DNA from 4 places in the Variovorax sp. YR266 genome. Region 3 is predicted to be linked to each of the others. Evidence: predicted binding sites of a transcription regulator. Region 3 holds the regulator's gene; each other region holds the start of a gene.
What was found. The regulator sigma-54, encoded in region 3, starts transcription at its own class of promoters, with help from an activator protein. The targets are predictions, from matches to a motif close to TGGCANGNAANCTGCTTT.
Positions count from the first base shown of each region.

Region 1: BLW48_RS14870 (flavin monoamine oxidase family protein) is a predicted target of sigma-54. The motif match lies at 1,074-1,091, and genes of this name have one in related genera.
Region 2: BLW48_RS23575 (ammonium transporter) is a predicted target of sigma-54. The motif match lies at 1,151-1,168, and genes of this name have one in related genera.
Region 4: BLW48_RS04110 (isopenicillin N synthase family dioxygenase) is a predicted target of sigma-54. The motif match lies at 1,352-1,369, and genes of this name have one in related genera.

Region 1 covers NZ_FNPM01000005.1:107,973-110,171, reverse strand. Annotated here, with positions in the region: gene BLW48_RS14885 (sulfite exporter TauE/SafE family protein) at 1-162, opposite strand, end outside; gene BLW48_RS14880 (cell division protein ZapA) at 468-800, opposite strand; gene BLW48_RS14875 (hypothetical protein) at 797-1,021, opposite strand; gene BLW48_RS14870 (flavin monoamine oxidase family protein) at 1,127-2,199, shown strand, end outside.
Region 2 covers NZ_FNPM01000009.1:217,902-220,100, reverse strand. Annotated here, with positions in the region: gene BLW48_RS23585 (acyltransferase family protein) at 1-30, opposite strand, end outside; gene BLW48_RS23580 (LytTR family DNA-binding domain-containing protein) at 194-1,087, shown strand; gene BLW48_RS23575 (ammonium transporter) at 1,239-2,199, shown strand, end outside.
Region 3 covers NZ_FNPM01000004.1:167,733-169,931, reverse strand. Annotated here, with positions in the region: gene lptB (LPS export ABC transporter ATP-binding protein) at 1-349, shown strand, start outside; gene rpoN (RNA polymerase factor sigma-54) at 367-1,968, shown strand; gene BLW48_RS12695 (phospholipase D family protein) at 1,979-2,199, shown strand, end outside.
Region 4 covers NZ_FNPM01000001.1:894,325-896,523, reverse strand. Annotated here, with positions in the region: gene BLW48_RS04115 (ABC transporter substrate-binding protein) at 1-219, opposite strand, end outside; gene BLW48_RS04110 (isopenicillin N synthase family dioxygenase) at 242-1,267, opposite strand; gene BLW48_RS04105 (aspartate/glutamate racemase family protein) at 1,571-2,199, shown strand, end outside.

The sequences.
Region 1 (2,199 bases), on a different contig from region 3:
CACCGCGAGGTCGGCCGGCACGCCGCGATGGCCCATGATGATCGTGATGAACGGCACCATCAGCATGCCGCCGCCGATGCCCAGCAGGCCCGCGAGAAAACCGGTGCCGAGGCCGAGAGCGGCGAGTTCGGCGATCAGGAGGGGGTCGAGCAGGGCAGCGATATTCACGGGAAAGTCACGCAAGAGAAGTGAGGGGTTGGAAAAAGCAACGGCCCCGAGCAGTGGATGCAGGGGGCCGTGGCAGGAAAAGGTGTCTGCAGGTGATGTGCCGGACCCGCATCCTGAACCAGGGTTCAGGTGGGCGAGGGCAGCAGGACTTCGGGTTCATCTGACGCGAGATGATCACGCCCGTCGAGCGATGTACCAAGCCCGGCTCCGGAGAGCATTGGAACAAGGAAATATTAAGCCCGACACAGTCTGCAGACGGACTGGATTTTACGCCTCGTCCGTCTTCGTGCCAGCCTTATTCAGAGTAAATGTCCATCGCCAGCCAGGGCCTGATCGAGTTTCTGGATGAGCTGCGTGGCCTTCGCGTCGGTTTCGACGCTGTCTGCAGCCGAAGTGGCAACTGGTGCCGCGGGCGCTGCGACAACGGCGGCCTGCTGCGCGGCGAGGTCGAACGCCAGGTTCAGCGAAGCCAGCACCGCGATGCGGTCACGGGCCTTGACTTTTCCGGCATCGCGGATCTTGCACATGGCTGCGTCCACGCGTTCGACGGCTTCGCGCAGTTGCGCCTCGCCACCATCGGGACAGCCGAGCAGATAGCTCTGGCCCATGATCTGTACTTCAATCTGCTTCATGCGGGGGAATCTTCGGAGGGTGGTTCAGCCGGCAACCGTTCGAGCAGGGCATCGAGGCGCGTGCGTGCCGCAACGAGCCGCGACTTCAGGGCGTCGCGTTCGCGCGTGAGCGCATCGACCTGCTCCTGCAGCAGCGCATTGGTGCGTTGCACCTCTTCGTGACGCACAAGCAGTCGTTCAACACGCTCGGCGATCTGATCGATAGGGCTGGAGGCGGGCATGGTTGGCGATTGTAGTTTCCCAAGGAAGCGGCCCCCAGGCGGTGCCTGGGCGTGGCATGGATTCTGCTGCCTTCCAGTTGCCTTTCAAACTCCAATAGCCAGTCAATGACCACGAAGAACAACACTTTATTCAGTCGGCGCGACCTGCTTACGCTCATCGGCAAGACCGCAGGGGGCGGCGCGATGTACCAGGCGATGACCTCGCTGGGCTTTGCCGCCGAATCCAACTACAGCGGACCACCGAAGCTCGATGGCGCAAAGAAGGGTGCGTCGGTGCTGGTTCTTGGCGCAGGCCTGGCCGGCATGGCCGCCGCGCTCGAACTGCGCAACGCAGGCTACTCGGTCAAGGTCCTCGAGTTCAGCAATCGCGCGGGCGGCCGGTGCTGGACGCTGCGCGGCGGCGACACCTTCACCGAGCTGGGTGGCGCCGTGCAGCAATGCGGCTTCGCCAAGGGCGAGTACTTCAATCCGGGGCCGTGGCGCATTCCCTATCACCACCATGCAGTGCTGGGCTACTGCAAGCGGCTGGGCGTGGCGCTGGAGCCCTTCGTCCAGGTCAACTACAACGCGCTGGTGCATTCGAGCAAGGCCTACGGCGGCAAGCCGCAGCGCTACCGCCATGTGCAGGCCGACTACCAGGGCTACGTCGCCGAGCTGCTCGGCAAGGCCACGACGCAGGGCAACCTCGACGCGGCGCTGACGAAGGAAGACAAGGAGAAACTGCTCGAAGGCCTGCGCCGCTGGGGTGCGCTCGACACGCAGTTCCGCTATCTCGAAGGCACCGTCAGCAGCGACCGCCGCGGCTATGACGTCGATGCGGGCGGCGGCCTCATGCCGTTGGCCAAACCGTCGAAGCCGCTCGACATGAGCGAGCTGCTGCAATCGAATCTTTGGCGTTACATCGCCAGCGGGCAAGACTACGAATTCCAGAGCGCGATCTTCCAGCCCGTGGGCGGCATGGACATGATCGCCAAGGCCTTCCAGAAAGAAGTGGGCAGTCTGATCCGCTACGGCGCCAAGGTCACGAAGATCGAGCAGAACGACCGCGGCGTAACGGTCACCTACACCGATGCATCAAAGGGCGGCGCGGTCACGCAGGCCAAGGCCGACTGGTGCCTGTGCACCATTCCGCTGTCGGTGCTCAGCCAGATCGACATCCAGGTGGGCTCGGCAATGCA
Region 2 (2,199 bases), on a different contig from region 3:
ATGGTCGGGCGGGAGGTTTTGGGTGGTCATCGGGGGCTCCTTGAAGCTGGAGGCCGCGATGCTCGGCCCCGTGCTCCCCGCGTGGCACGCCCGGGGGACGGATCGCCCGCGCTTTGTGACGAGCGGTGGCCCTGAGGGACGAAACTGGACGAAATTCGCCGCCCCAAGGCCCGTTTTCGGGAGAATCCCGGCCATGGGAGACCCCCGCAAGAACCTGTACGAGCGCTACGAACCAGTCCGCCGCTACGTGGAGGTGGCGTTCTGGATCGTTCTGATGACGCTGCAGGCCGTGTTCAGCACGATGGTGGCGATCGTCGACGTGCGCACGCGCGCCGTGCCGCGGGCCAACTGGGAGGTCGCGACCTGGGAGGGTTCGAGCCACCTGGTGCTGTTGCTGCTGGTTCCGGCGCTGGTTGCCGTCGAGCGCCGGTTGTCGCCGCTGGTGCGCACCCACGTGCTGCGCTTCGTGGCCTGGCATGCGGTGGCGAGCGTGGTCTTCAGCGTGATCCACGTGGTGGGCATGTTCGGGCTGCGGGCGCTGGTCTATGCCATGGCCGGCGAGCGCTACGACTTCGGCGGCTGGGTCAGCCAGTGGGGCTACGAGTACCTGAAGGACGTGCGGGTGTACGCGAGCATCGTCTTCGGCATCTGGGCATACCGGCTGTTCATGTTGCGGCTGCAGGGCGAGGCGCGGGTGCTCGATGCGCCCGAAGCACCGGCGGAGCCGGAGCCCGTCGAACCCGAAACCCCGCAGCCTGCGCGCCCCGAGCGCTTTCTGGTGCGCAAGCTGCGTCGCGAATTCCTCATCGCGGCTACCGACATCGACTGGCTCCAGGCCGAGGGCAACTACGTCGGCCTGCACGTCAACGGCCACGACTACCTGCTGCGCGCCACGCTCACCGACTTCCTGACCCAGCTCGACCCCGCCCGCTTCGTGCGCGTGCACCGCAGCCACGCCGTGAACCTGGGGCGTATCAAGGAAATCGAGCCGCTGGACGGTGGCGACGCCCGGCTGCACATGCACGACGGCACCACCGTGCCCTGCAGCCGCCGCTACCGGGACGCGCTGCGCGCCGGGGCGGGCTGATCCGGTGCATCGCGGGCTAAGTAAAGCCCACTATTGGTTCGCAGCGCACCATAGAAGAGCTTTGGGCACCATTTTTGCTTCATTGGCCCGCCGCTTCGGGTTATTCGGGTGCGGCGCACCAATTCAAACCAAAAATCAGCAAGAAGCTCCAATGGACGCACTCAAACAGGGCGCAGACGCGCTGTTCATCCTTCTCGGCGCCATCATGGTCCTGGCCATGCACGCCGGTTTTGCTTTTCTCGAACTGGGGACAGTGCGCAAGAAGAACCAGGTCAATGCGCTGGTGAAGATCCTGGTCGACTTCTCGGTCTCGACCATCGTGTATTTCCTGGTGGGCTACGGCGTGGCCTACGGCACGCATTTCTTCGTGAGCGCCACCGAACTGTCGGCAAGAAGCGGCTACGAGCTGGTGAAATTCTTCTTTTTGCTCACTTTCGCGGCGGCCATCCCGGCCATCATTTCGGGCGGCATTGCCGAGCGCGCCAAGTTCTGGCCGCAGCTGATCGCCACGGCAGTGATCGTCGGCTTCGTCTACCCGCTGTACGAGGGCATCGCCTGGAACAAGCACTTCGGCATCCAGGGCTGGATTGCCTCGCTCACCGGCCATGAGTTCCATGACTTCGCGGGTTCGGTGGTGGTGCACGCGGTGGGCGGCTGGCTCGCGTTGCCGGCGGTGCTGCTGCTGGGCGCGCGGCGCAACCGCTACCGGGGCGACGGCTCGCTGAGCGCGCATCCGCCGTCGAACATTCCGTTCCTGGCGCTGGGCGCGTGGGTGCTGTGCGTAGGCTGGTTCGGCTTCAACGTGATGAGCGCGCAGAGCATCGACAAGATTTCGGGCCTGGTGGCCGTCAACTCGCTGATGGCAATGGTCGGCGGCACGCTGGTGGCGCTGGCAATGGGCAAGAACGACCCGGGCTTCGTCTACAACGGCCCGCTCGCGGGGCTCGTGGCCGTGTGCGCCGGCTCCGACCTGATGCACCCGCTGGGCGCGCTGGTGGTGGGCGGCGTGGCGGGCGCCATCTTCGTCAAGATGTTCACGCTCACGCAGAACAAATGGAAGATCGACGACGTGCTCGGCGTGTGGCCGCTGCACGGCCTGTGCGGCACCTGGG
Region 3 (2,199 bases):
CGTCGACCACCTGCGCGATTCGCCCGCGCTCGCGCTGTCGGGCGGCGAGCGCCGCCGCGTCGAAATTGCGCGTGCGCTGGCTACGCAGCCGCGCTTCATCCTGCTGGACGAGCCCTTCGCCGGCATCGACCCGATCGCGGTGATCGAAATCCAGCGGATCATCAGCTTCCTGAAAGAGCGCGGCATCGGCGTGCTCATCACCGACCACAACGTGCGTGAAACGCTGGGCATCTGCGATCACGCTTTCATCATCAGCGACGGGCATGTGCTGGCACAAGGCACACCCTCGGAGATCGTCGACAACGCCGAAGTACGCAGGGTGTACTTGGGCGAACACTTCCGCATGTAAGGGCGGGAGCGGTTCCCATGAAGCAAGGGCTATCCCTTCGCGTCTCGCAGCATCTGGCGTTGACGCCACAGCTGCAGCAGTCGATCAGGCTGCTTCAACTCTCCACGCTCGAACTGAGCCAGGAGGTGGAGCAGATGCTCGACGAGAACCCGTTCCTCGAGCGCACGGCTGAAGAAGCGGCGCGCGAGGAATTCGGGCTCGACACGGCCGATGCCCCGGTGCCGCGCGACGACGGCGGCGATAGCGGCGACGGCGAAAGCGACTTCGCTTCGCCCGCCGCCAGCGCGTCCACTGCTTCCACCGAAACCAGCACCACCACCACGGCCGACACCGACGGCCCCGCTGCCGAAATCACCGAGCGCGAGCCCGACTGGGAAGGCGACGGCACCGTCGACATGGCGCCCGACGACAGCGAATGGGGCAGCGATGCGCCCGCGCGCCAGAACAACCTCGGCGACGACGAACGTGCCGACGCCACCGAACTCGCGCGCAGCCAGGAGTCGCTGCAGTCCTTCCTGCACCGCCAGGCGCTGAGCCTGCGCCTGAACGAGAACGACAGCGCCGCGCTGCGCTTTCTCATCGAATCGCTCAACGACGACGGCTACCTGGAAGACTCGCTGCCCGCACTGGCCTCGGGCCTGGCCGGCGACGACAACGACCAGTTCGACGACCTCGTGCATCACTTTCAGGTGGCGCTCGGCCTGCTGCAGAGCCTGGAACCCGCCGGCGTCGGCGCGCGCGACCTCGGCGAATGCCTGGGCATCCAGCTGCGCGCCCTGGCCCGCGAGGACGAGACCGACGAGGAAGAGCTGGTCCGCAAGACCGCCATTGCCATCTGCAAGCAGCCAATGGAGCTGCTCGCGCGCCGCGACTTCAAGCGCCTGGCCACGCTCACCCGCAGCAACGAGGAGCTGGTGCGCTCGGCGCTGCAGATCATCGCGCGGCTCGAGCCCAAGCCGGGCCGGCGCTTCGTCGACGTCGAGCGCAACATCGTCATTCCCGACGTGATCGTCACCAAGACGGGCCGCGGCACCAATGTGAAGTTCCGCGTCATGCTGAACCCCGAGGTGATGCCGCGCCTGCGCGTGCACGACATCTATGCCGGCGCACTCAAGTCGCACAAGGGCGAAGGCAGCCAGGCGTTGTCGCAGCGGCTGCAGGAGGCGCGCTGGTTCATCAAGAACATCCAGCAGCGCTTCGACACCATCCTGCGCGTGAGCAACGCCATCGTCGAGCGGCAGAAGAGCTACTTCGTGCACGGCGAACTCGCGATGCGCCCGCTGGTGCTGCGCGAGATCGCCGACGAGCTGGGCCTGCACGAATCGACCATCTCGCGCGTGACCACCGCCAAGTACATGGCCACGCCCTTCGGCACGGTCGAGCTCAAGTACTTCTTCGGCTCGGCGCTGGGCACCGAGACCGGCGGCAATGCGTCGAGCACCGCGGTGCGCGCGCTGATCAAGCAGTTCGTCAGCTCCGAGAGCATCAAGAAGCCGCTGTCGGACAGCCAGATCTCCGAGATGCTGAAAGAGCAGGGCATCGAGTGCGCGCGCCGCACCGTGGCCAAGTACCGCGAGGCGCTGCGCATCGCGCCCGCCAACCTGCGCAAGGCCCTGTAGAAAGCCACCGATGACCCGTCGCCTGCCGTCGCTTTCGCGTTGTGGGCATTGGGTTTTCGTCATGGCTGCGGTCTTGCTGTTCGCAGGCTGCGCCACATTGCCCGACGAGGCGCCGCGCCCGCCCACCAAGGCCATGGCCGTGTCAGCCGACACCGCGCTCGGCAAGATCGCGCTGGCCTCCCAGCCCGACCCCGACCTGAGCGGCTTTCGCCTCATGCCCGGCGGCGACTT
Region 4 (2,199 bases), on a different contig from region 3:
CACCAGCGCGTCGTAGAGGTTGTAGCCAACGAACCGGTAGCCTTCGAAACCTTGGTCGGGATTGCCACCTGTCTGCGGAATGTCGCTGGCGGTCATCGCGACGGTCAGTACGCCGCCGGCACTGGCGGCGCCAGCCGCCAGTGCGGAGGCAAGCGCGAGGCCGATCACGCACGACATCTTTCTGGTGCGGCTCGCCTCTTTCTCGGTGGAACTTGACATGGAATTCTCCTGTTGAAAATGCTTAGACGGACAGCTTCTTGAACTGCGAGTAGTTGCGATCGTGGACCGTTTTGGCGATGTCGCCGTAGAGCTTCGGGTCGTATCTCGGCGGGTTGCCCTGGGACACCTTCGAAGGCACTGGCTCGACGACGGAGTTTGGGTTTGGGCTATAGAAGAATGCGATGGAGTAGCGGTCCTTCGAGCCTTCGTTGATCACGCCGTGAGGCGTCGACATGAAGGTGCCGTTCGAATACCTGCGCATGACGTCGCCAAGGTTCACCAGGAACGTTCCCTCGAGAATCGGTGCCTTGAACCACTCGCCGCTCTTCAATCGCACGGCCAATGCCGGCTTCTCTTCGAACTCGCGCGCCAGCAGCGTGATGAAGCTCGAGTCAGTATGCGGTGCGACGTTGAACTTTTCGTCGCTGACATCCATTTGTGGCGGGGAGTGAAGCAAGCGCAGTTCAATGTATGCCTCGTTTGCGAACGCCTCATCAAAGAATGTGCGGTCCAGTCCCAACGCGAGTGCGAAGGCAGGAACCAGTTTTTCCGAGGCTTCCTGAAGCGCATCGAAATAGCACTTTGTGCGCATCTTGAAGTCGGGCAAGTCAGCGGGCCACTGGTTCTTTCCGCGCAAGCGAACCTTGTTGACTACATCCGGATGGTCGTCCGGGCGGTCATGGCCAAGAAAGAAGCTCGCGTTCTGGTTGGGATGCTTCGTCGTATGGATCTCGTCCGATTTGGTGATCGAGTGATTCATGGCCATGTAGCCAATGTTGTTCTCGTCCTGTCTCACCAGCAGCTTGCGTTCCAACGGCAATGCGTGGAATTCGTGGCTCGCTGCAAAGCAGTCGTCGATGAGTGCCTGGGGAACCCCATGCCCCTTGATGTAGAAGAAACCGACGTTCTCACACGCGTCCTTCAGTGCTGCGACGAACGTTTCCTCGGCGCCATCGTCTCCTCGGAAGAATGGCATGCAATCAATCACGGGAATCTGGTTGATAACTTCCGCTTCGTCTGCGACAGCGGCTCTCTCGAAAAGATGCACAAATAGCTCCTTTTGGTGCGATCGGGTGCTTTGCGCACCACGCGAATACAACGCGCAAATGCCCACAGTCTCTTTGAAGTTTGTTCCGCAAATAGCATGCCAATGTTGCGAATCGCATATGAAGTTGTTGACAATCCAATTCGCCATCGCATACAAACAATGGCACCGTACCGTACACGCCTTCCAAGATCTTCACTACATGCCGTCCATCGCTCGCCAACGAAGCCCTTACCGGAAGATGCCTTCCGTGGTTGACTTCAGAGGTCTCAAAGCCACGACCGGTGTGGCGCCGGAGTTTTTCCAATGAATTCAGAACGGATGAGACTGCTGGTCATCAATCCAAATACTTCAACCGCTGTGAGTGAATTGCTTCATCGAACCATCGCTTCGTGCTGTGGGAAGGAGGTCGATGTCGTGGTGCGTCAAGCGCGCTTTGGTGCGCCATACATTTCGAGCGCGAGCAGCTATGCCGTCGCGGAACACGCGGCGTTGGATGCCTGGGCGGCCGCCGAGGAGGTGCGCGGCTCGCGCGCCTCGTCGGTGCTGATCGGGTGTTTCGGTGACCCCGGTCTCTTTGCACTTAAAGAGTGCAGTGAGGCACCAGTGACGGGCTTGGCGATCTCGTCAATCGCGCGAGCGGCAAGCATGGGCCGCTTTGCGATAGTGACCGGTGGTCACGGTTGGAAGCCCATCCTGACCCGATTTGTTCATGCGACGGGCTATGCGAGGGACCTTGCGACGATAGAGACGGTGGCGCTCAGCGGAGCAGACTTGGCCGCAAGGCCGGACATGGCCAAGAACGTGCTTCTCGAGGCATGTCGGCGTGCCGAGCGCTTTGCTGACGTGCAGAGCATCATCGTTGGCGGCGCAGCATTGGCTGGTATGGCCGAGGTGCTGCAGCCACTCGTTGAAACGACCTTGTTCGACAGCGT